Regions from separate parts of the Paenibacillus sp. FSL M7-1414 genome, predicted to be linked through region 1. Evidence: predicted binding sites of a transcription regulator. Region 1 holds the regulator's gene; each other region holds the start of a gene.
The links. The regulator Rex, encoded in region 1, represses fermentation and respiration genes when NADH is low (regulators of the CRP and FNR family bind a similar motif). The targets are predictions, from matches to a motif close to TTGTGAAATATTTCACAA.
Positions count from the first base shown of each region.

Region 2: a site for Rex is predicted at 2,000-2,017, ahead of MHH92_RS16965 (L-lactate dehydrogenase). Genes of this name have one in related genera too.
Region 3: a site for Rex is predicted at 1,452-1,469, ahead of nirB (nitrite reductase large subunit NirB). Genes of this name have one in related genera too.

Region 1 covers NZ_JBBOOS010000001.1:4,293,361-4,296,650, reverse strand. The annotation lists gene dinG (ATP-dependent DNA helicase DinG) at 1-919, shown strand, start outside; gene MHH92_RS18545 (redox-sensing transcriptional repressor Rex) at 1,139-1,792, shown strand; gene MHH92_RS18540 (amidohydrolase) at 1,779-3,086, shown strand; gene MHH92_RS18535 (DUF5590 domain-containing protein) at 3,124-3,290, shown strand, end outside.
Region 2 covers NZ_JBBOOS010000001.1:3,914,953-3,918,242, forward strand. The annotation lists gene MHH92_RS16955 (hypothetical protein) at 119-328, opposite strand; gene MHH92_RS16960 (WD40/YVTN/BNR-like repeat-containing protein) at 476-1,753, opposite strand; gene MHH92_RS16965 (L-lactate dehydrogenase) at 2,092-3,021, shown strand.
Region 3 covers NZ_JBBOOS010000001.1:4,910,737-4,914,026, forward strand. The annotation lists gene MHH92_RS21400 (hypothetical protein) at 25-345, shown strand; gene MHH92_RS21405 (metal-dependent hydrolase) at 576-1,283, opposite strand; gene nirB (nitrite reductase large subunit NirB) at 1,559-3,290, shown strand, end outside.

The sequences.
Region 1 (3,290 bases):
GGTGTACTGGATGGAAGCCAGCGGCCAATTCCGCAGCAAATCTCTCCAGCTGTATGCCGTACCTGTAGATGTGAGTGCACAACTTAAGGATTTATTTTTTGATAAAAAGAAAAGTGTTGTGCTTACATCGGCTACGCTTTCGGTAGATAAGTCATTCCAGTTCATGATTGAACAGCTTGGCTTGCAGGAAGCGGCCGAGAACAATCGGCTGTTAACGTCGATGTTGCCATCACCTTTCAACTATCGCGATCAGGCACTTCTGGTGATTCCGCGTGATTTCCCGAGTGTGAAGGGAAGTGTGGGTGATGCGCACTTTGTTAATATGCTGGTGCAATCACTTGCAGAGACGGCAATTGCTACGCGTGGACGCATGATGGTTCTGTTTACTTCATACAAGATGCTGCGACAGGTCTATGATCCGCTGAAGGAGGCACTGTCTGGCAACGACATCTCGTTGCTTGGGCAAGGCGTTGACAGTGGAAGTCGTTCCAAATTGACTCGCAGGTTTCAAGATGCCAAAGCAACGGTACTTCTGGGCACAAGCAGCTTCTGGGAGGGTGTAGATATCCCGGGAGAGGCCCTAACCTGTCTCGCTATTGTTCGACTGCCTTTCCAGCCACCGAATCATCCGTTGGTGGAAGCCAAGAGTGAGTTGCTTCAGGAACAGAAGAAAAATCCGTTCATGAAACTGTCCGTGCCACAAGCGGTCATCCGTTTCAAACAGGGATTTGGCCGATTGGTGCGTACAGCAAAGGACAGAGGAATTGTCATTGTTTATGATACACGGGTGATTGAAGCGTATTATGGTAAATTCTTTTTGTATTCATTACCTGGTCCCAAAATGGAGCATATGCTCACGGAGCAAATGGTTCCACGAATCACCGAGTGGTTGGAAAAACCTGCTAATGAACAAAAATAATGGTTGTTTTGTTCGTTATATCATTGCATGACACTATCGTTTGGCGTTAAACTTTATTAGATATTTCCGTATCCGATTAAAGCAGTTGCACGTAAGAACTTATAACCCAAATTACAAGGAGCATTCTGTATAAAATGTCACGTTTATCTTTGAGTTTTATACAGAATGCTCATCTTTTCATCTATTATTTTATCGTGGCCTTGGTAAGGGGGAGCAAGAATGAAATCGGATAAAATTTCGGAAGCGGTGGTACGACGTCTGCCTGTATACTTGCGTTATTTGAACGAGTTGCATCAGCGTGAGGTGGCTACTGTTTCTTCTCAAGAGCTTGGACAGAGGCTGGATCTGAATCCGGCCCAAATTCGTAAAGACCTGGCTTACTTCGGTGATTTTGGTCGTAAAGGGATCGGGTATGATGTATCCTATCTGATCGAGAAAATTCGTCACATTCTCAAAATCGATCAGCAAATTAATGTAGCTCTGGTAGGAGCGGGTAACCTCGGTCAAGCCTTGTCCAACTACAACGCATATCTGAAAGACAACATGAAGATTGTTGCTGTATTTGATGCATATGGACCGAAGATAGGTAGTCAAATCAACAGTTTGACGGTAAAACCAATGGATGAATTGACGGAAGCGGTTAAAATGGAAAACATTCGCATCGGAATTATCACGGTTCCGGATACGGAAGCCCAAAATGTAGCCGATCAGCTTATTGAATCAGGAATTGAAGCGATCCTTAATTTTGCACCAACCATTCTAAAAACACCGCCGCATATCCGCATTCACCATGCTGACTTTACAACAGATCTGCTTAGTTTGGCCTATTACTTGGATACTGGAAAGGACGACGAGGAAGATGACAACAAATAGATGGGTAATTCACAATGGCAAATTTGCTGTTAATGAAGGCGGCACAACATGGAACGTGGTCCACGGATACATGGTTGTTGAGAATGACAAGATTGTGCATATTGGTGAGACATTGCCGGATGAAGACAAAAATTGTACCAAAGTGGATGGAAAAGGACTGTTCTTCCTGCCGGGTCTGATCAATACGCATGGTCATGCAGCGATGTCGTTGCTCAGAGGGCACGGAGACGATCTTGCATTGCAAGTATGGTTGCAGGAAAAAATGTGGCCGATGGAAGCGAAAATGACTTCAGAAGACGTATATTGGGGAACTTCGCTATCGGTGCTTGAAATGTTGAAAGGCGGAACTACAGCTTTCCTGGACATGTACGATCACATGGATCAAGTTGCCAAAGTTGTGGAGCAATCCGGCGTTAGAGCAGCACTGGCACGTGGTGTAATCGGGTTGTGCTCGGAGGAAGAACAATTGCGGAAGCTGGAGGAGTCGGCTGCGTTTGCGCGTGAGTGGAATGGACAGGCAGATGGTCGCATTACAACCGTAATCTCGCCACATGCACCATATACATGCCCTCCTGACTACATAGAGAAGCTTGTGCAGGTCGCGAACGACCTAAACCTTCCCCTTCATACACATATGTCGGAAACGCTTCGTGAAGTCGAGCAGAACGTGGCTGATTATGGACTGCGTCCTGTGGCACATCTGGAGAAACTGGGCTTTTTCTCTCGTCCATCCCTGGTTGCACATGCGGTGCATCTGAATGATGAAGAGATTGAGATTCTGGCCCGTCATGATGTGGCTGTATCCCATAACCCGGGAAGTAACCTGAAACTCGCTTCCGGTGTTGCGCGGGTACCTGCGTTGCTGAAAGCAGGAGTTACCGTGTCACTCGGAACAGACGGACCGGCAAGCAACAACAACCTGGATATGTTCGAGGAAATGAGACTGGCTGCATTGATCCACAAAGGTGTATCTGGTGACCCGACGGCAGTGCCAGCAGGCGAAGCGTTATTACTCGGAACGTCATACGGTGCCAAATCCATCTTCTTGAATAATACCGGAGCACTTCAGGTTGGCATGAAGGCTGATTTTATCGCCCTTAACATTGAACAGGCACATTTCTATCCACATACAGACCTGATCTCACATACGATCTACTCGGCTTCTGCCAAAGATGTTGAACACGTATGGGTGGATGGAAAACAAGTAGTGAAACATGGCGAATGTCTGACGCTGGATGAAGAACGCATTTTGCGTGAGTCTCAATTGGCATTTGATGGTCTGCTTGCTCGTTAATTGCAGGACAGCATCATAGGGAAAGGAAGTTCGGCTTTTGAAGAAAAAAAAGAAGTGGATATGGATTTCGCTGCTTGCACTGGTTCTGATTCTGTTTGGACTTCAGCGTTATTACGTTCATGTCACGCAGGACCAACGCAAGGAAGAAGCGCTCGCCATACAAGCAGCACAGGAGCAACTGGGCATTACATCCTATGATGAATT
Region 2 (3,290 bases), 380 kb from region 1:
AATGCACCCCCTAGAATTTCATCGGCTAAACCCAAGGGTTTTTCCAATGTCTATTCTAAGGGGTGCACTTCAGGGGCAAAACGTTGATATATCAGCTTATTTTGATCAGTTTTGCTAACTAAGCGTACATCAAGTCCATATACCCGCGAGTTACTTCCCCACCTTCGGCTGGTTCGGGCTGGTCTGCCTGTGCGTGTTTTGCCATGCATGCCTTCACTGCTTCCTCTGTCGTGCAACGATTCGCATCGTCACATGTGTAGCATAATTGAAGCATATATCTGGTTAATTCATCCGCCTGCGTGAATTGAGTTTGACCGTTGGTTCTCATCTTCATCACTCCTTCTCTTGTTGAGTTAAATATATCACCTTCTAGAGGATTTATTTGTGATTTATTTCACAAACTAAGCAAAAAAAGAAAAGGAACCCTTAGGCTCCTCTCCTTTCTCCTATCTATTCACATCGATAACACTCTACTTTAGAGTACTTTCCAATGTCCACCGCCATCTACCGTTTGCAATAACAACGATCTTTTGGCATCTGTATTTTCAACCAATATCCAGCCAAGCTTGGGGGTAACCATCTGCATCTTCACAATTTCCGGATAATCTTCGAGAATTTTCTCCAGTACACTGCTTGCAGGAAGAGCGCTCCACGTTTTGCCCGCATCCTTGGTGTGGTAGGTTATGCCCTTTTGCATCGCCCAACCTTCCGATGCGTTCAGAAATACCGGTGAAAGGTTACGATTCGGACCCGTTTGTTTGTTTAAAGTGAAATTGGACAGCTTCCAGCTCTTTCCGCCGTCGGTGGTAAAAAATCCATTGAATGTCGTGCTCTCCCCTTTAGAACAGGACATTGACATCCAGGCTGATTGCGCTTCACGTCCAAAAAATTGTGGTGAACTAACACTGAAATTCCCACACCCGTTGAATTTGTTTCGATCAAAGAAAGATGGTCCAGTATCCCAGTTCTCTCCACCGTCTGATGTTACATACAACTTCGGTGTGCCGAACTCCAGCGCTGTTAAGAAACCATGTTTTGGATCCGAGAAAGTCATGCCCGTGGTGTATCCACGTTTGGAAATCTCTTCTGCTTCCTGTTTGCCATCTTCATCACTGGATGACATCCGATTCCAGGTAATTCCACCGTCCTCGGTAAAGTAAAGTTTCTTGTCCTGTTTACCAATAGCGGTATCGACCGTGGTGAGAATCCAGCCTTTCTCAGGAGATACAAATGAGATCGCAGTCACTTTATCCGTCTTGGACAGAGAAGACAGACTCCATGTCACGCCCCCATTGTTGGTGCGAAGCACCATGGTATCTGTTCCACCCATACCTTCACGAACAATCCAACCGTGCGCACGATCTACAAAATAAATGCTTTGTCCATATTTAGGGTTAGCCGGAAATTGTACATTTTCCGAAGGTGAAATATTGGTCCAGGTCTTTCCCTGATCCTGAGTGTAGTACAGGCGCAGCGCATTCCGCGTCACACCCCACGCCAATCCTCCGTTGTCATTGAGCAACTGAAAATCGGTCAAACGGGTCTGTATTTGGTACTTGGCCATATCTGCAGATTCTGTACTGTTCACAGGGGGAACGACAGTTAACGTCTGCCCTGTATTCCCGGCGTCCTCCTGCTGCTGCGGAGGTTCTGCTACCGGAGGTTGATCTGAGTCGGTGCATGCAGCCAATACAGCTGCTATACCTATAGACAGCAATGCTGTCTGCGCGATTTTAATCCATTGCAAACGCAAGTGGGTTCCACCTCTCTCATCCAATATACAGGCGCGCATGCCTGTCCTATGGCGTTTTTATTTACGATTCATCAGAATCCACTGCTCCTATTCTACCACAAACCTTATGTAAAAGGCTCATTGCCCACTCATGGTCGGCCCGCTCCCTTTTTCCAGCTCATACTCTAGGCTATAGGTCGCACAATTATTACCATTAATTTCATCCTAAACTGTTTTTCGACGGAATAATTGGTAAAAAGACATGAAATGTGAACTATTTTATAGACAACACTCGCTTTATATTCTCTAATCCCTTAATATGGATGGGAGTATAACCCAAAAAGGAGAGGATATTGAACATGACAAATAGTGCAGCTCTGAAACCAAGTCGTGTCGTGATTGTAGGCATGGGTGCGGTGGGAACAACAACGGGATACACGCTAATGTTGAGACAGCGTTCGTCCGAGTTGGTATTTGTGGATGTGAATCATGATAAAGCAACCGGCGAAATGCTGGATATGAACCACGGTCTTCCATTTACGGGAGGCGTGAAAGTATGGGCTGGCGATTATTCCGACTGCAAAGATGCAGATATCATTATTATTACAGCCGGTGCTTCCCAGAAGCCGGGCGAAACCCGGATTGATCTGCTGAAGAAAAATGCAAGCATTTTCAAAGATATTATTGAGCGCATTACTGAAGTGAATTCTCATGGTATTTTGCTGATTGCAACCAATCCTGTAGATATTTTGTCCTATACTTCATGGAAACAAAGTGGGTGGCCTGCCTCCCGTGTCATCGGTTCAGGTACATTGCTCGATAGCGCACGTTTCCGTTACCTGATTGGTAAAAATAAAGGGATCGACCCGCGTAGTATTCACGCACACATTATTGGTGAGCATGGAGATTCCGAAGTACCGGTATGGAGCCTGGCTAACGTTGCAGGAACAGATCTGGAATTGGATGAAGAAACACAACAGGATATCTTCGACCGTACCAAAAATGCAGCGTATGAGATTATTAATGCCAAAGGAGCGACTTCCTATGCAATCGCCCTTGCTCTGGACCGCATTGTAGCTGCAATTCTCGGCAACGAAGGCTCCGTTCTGAACGTATCCACGTACCTTGAAGATTACAATGGTGTATCGGATGTTTATCTGGGTGTTCCATGTGTTGTCGATCGCAACGGTGTGCGCGAAATTCTGCCTCTTCCGTTGAATGAAACCGAAAAAGTGGCTTTCCAGGCTTCTGCTAACAAATTAAAAGAACAGATCGCTGGACTCGAGTAATTCAATCGCGCAGTCATTCATATCGTGAACGATTCAGCACGTTAAAAGTTGTAAATTAAGATATCTGTCTTAGCCAAAAGGGCCATTTGTTTCTTCTAAAGAGAAGAGGCGAATGGTTCTTTTGTTTGATTTCTATTATAGGCCTATTTAGATTTCAGATATTAGTTTACATAATATTAATTATGTTTAAATATCCACCATCCAAATCAATAACAAAAAAAGCCTGTCACTTGGACAGACTCCTTTTCGGATTAAATATTAGCTTTTCA
Region 3 (3,290 bases), 620 kb from region 1:
ACACCAAACAGCGGGGGACCTGTTATGGCAGTGAGAAGGAATGGAAAATCGAATAAAGGTTCCAAAAAAACAAATGCCGCAAACACCCTTCTCAATGGCAACCTTAAAGGAAGAAATCTGGAACTTATCGTTGCAGCATTACTGGTAAGTGGGAAGTTAAGAGTGGATGCGGTCACGTTGTTTCGAGAAGCTACACTGGTCGTTGAACTGGTTGGGCAGTATAAATCGCTACAAAATATTACACCATCGAATCAAGACAAACTGGTGCAATTCCTCGATGAGATCGGTGGCGATATGACGTTGAATGACGTTATACGGGCTTTCCAACAGAGAATCAATTCCTAAACGCCAAGAAATGAGGTAGAAGTGATGTCTGACTTTGACGGAAATGGGTTCGCTGAACTACTGATCATTGTCATTCTTGTTGTTTTATTTGTATTTGGTTCTTCCGATATTGACGACCTGACTGATTCTCCTTCTCAATCCTGAATTGGCTAAGTTATTACGATCCATTCATATGAAATGCATTCCTGTAAACGCCAGCCCACAATATGCGGGCTGGCGTTTTTGGATGGCTATAGAAATAGCGGTGAGAATGCAATCCAGGCCAAAATAAGAGTAAGCACAATGCAGACATTCTCTACAACGGCACCACGCTTGGTCCCTGTACTCATCAGATTCACCCGTATGCGCCACTTGAGCGGTGGTAACGGACGAATACCCCGATTGGTTAGTGAATCAGCCAACAGATGCATCGCATATGCCGTGCCTCCCGCTACCCAGATCTCCGGGCCCTGCTGCTGGGTCGTGCTGTACAACAAGCCAGCCCATATTGCGGTTCCGTACAGAGTATGTGTCAGTCCCCTATGAGTCAGTGTGGTGCAGAGCATTAACAAACTGCCTGCAATCAAGTTCCACGGTGCGAACGCGTGACCATAGAAAACCAGCCCAAGTCCAATCGCAAACATCAACACTTTGCGAAGCGAACGCGAAGGCAGGAATGACACGAGCGCTATGAGGATCGCAAGCAACAGGTTCCATGGTTTGGCATGAACATAGAAGTACACAAATACAGCTGTGGGCAACAGAATCGTCTGTAACAACCTGATCAGACTGTTAGGCAAGGCTCTGGATACCAGCAGCGAATTTGGCTCATCAATGTCAGGCAATAACGAACCAATCAGAGCAACCGTAACGGCCGGCGCAGTCACTGGCATACCGGCCAACTGCAGAACAGAAAGCGACACGCCTGTCCCGATAATAAGGTGGGATCTTCCCATCATGATGCAAAAACGTCCTTTCGAAGAAATCGGGAACAATACGGCCCAGTTCCGATTTTACAACGAAAACAAAATAAGAACAATAGTTCGCATTTCTTATTTGTATGAAAATAAATATAACTTTCTGTGATGGGGCTCACACTATTATATTTATGACTCTTCTATCTTTATTAGTGAATTAAATCACATAAACTATCTTCAACTACTTGTATAATTTCAAATATAAACCACTAAAATTGTTGGTAATGTACAGCGTCTATCCAAGGAGGCATACACACATGAACGGAAAAAAAGAGAAACTCGTTATCATAGGTAACGGAATGGCAGGAATTAGTACCGTTGAGCAAATTTTAAAATTAACTACGCGATTTGATATTACCGTTTTTGGCACAGAGCCCTATCCTAACTACAACCGCATTATGTTGTCTTATGTACTGGAAGGAAGCAAAACACTGGACGATATCGTGCTGAACGACCTTCACTGGTATGAAGATTACGGCATTACGCTGCACACAGGCACAACGGTTACACGAATCGATGCCGAGACACACGAAGTTGTGACTGAAGATGGAACTCGCGTTCCTTATGACAAAATCATCATTGCGACTGGCTCCAACTCCTTTATTCTCCCCGTACCAGGACATGACAAAGAGGGTGTTGTCGGTTTCCGTGATATCGCCGATTGTAATGTCATGCTGGAAGCTGCTAAGCAGTATAAAAGAGCGGCCGTTATCGGGGGCGGACTGCTAGGCCTTGAAGCTGCCAAAGGGTTGGTACAACTTGGCATGGAAGTTACCGTAGTGCATCTGATGGAAGATCTGATGGAGCGTCAGCTTGATCCGCAAGCTTCAGCCATGTTGAAGGCAGAACTCGAACGTCAGGGTATCCGCTTCAAAATGGGTGCGCAGACTTCCGAACTGCTGGGCGGCGAACGCGTTGAAGGGATACGTTTTGCAGATGATACGGTTCTGAATGTTGATTTTGTGGTCATGGCTGTAGGCATTAAACCCAATACGGCTGTAGCCCGTGAAAGCGGTATGGAAGTGAACCGGGGTATTGTCGTGAATGACTATATGCAGACTTCACTTGAGAATGTGTACTCGGTCGGGGAATGTACAGAGCACCGCGGGGTATGTTACGGCCTCGTTGCCCCATTGTTCGAGCAAGGTATGATTCTGGCGAAACATATCTGTGGTGTGGAGACCGCTCCTTATGAAGGTTCAGTTGTATCCACGAAATTGAAAATTTCGGGTGTGGACGTGTTTTCAACTGGTGAATTCATCAACAGCCCAGAGCACACCGTCATTTCGCACAAAGATGACTGGAAACGGACTTACAAAAAAATTCTGCTTCGTGATAATAAAATGGTTGGCGCCGTTCTCTTCGGTGACATTACGGATTCTGCCGAATTGCAGAAACTGATTAAAAATCAAACCGTAATGACCGAGGAATTGTATGGTTCACTCATGGGTACAGGCTGCGGCGGTCATAAGAAAGCAACCTCTGTTGAAACGATGCCCGAGGACGAGATCGTCTGTGGATGTAACGGGGTAACCAAAGGAACCATTGTTGATGTCATTACAAACCAGGGCCTTACCACTGTTGATGAAATCAAAGCCTGTACCGGTGCAACACGCTCTTGTGGTGGGTGTAAACCGGTTGTTGAACAGATTCTGCAATATGTACTTGGAGACAGTTTCAGTACTGGAGCCAAACAGGGTATCTGCGGATGTACTTCCATGGGACGGGATGAGATCGTAGCCGAGATTCGTGAAAAAGGATTACAAACGACCAAAGAGGTCATGAATGTACTGGGTTGGAGTCAGCCAGAAGGTTGTTCCAAATGTCGTCCGGCGATCAACTATTACCTTGGCATGATTGCACCAGACACACACGAAGATGAGAAAGAATCCCGTTTTGTTAACGAACGGATGAACGCGAATATTCAAAAAGATGGAACGTATACGGTTGTACCTCGGATGTACGGCGGGGTGACTACACCAGCGGACC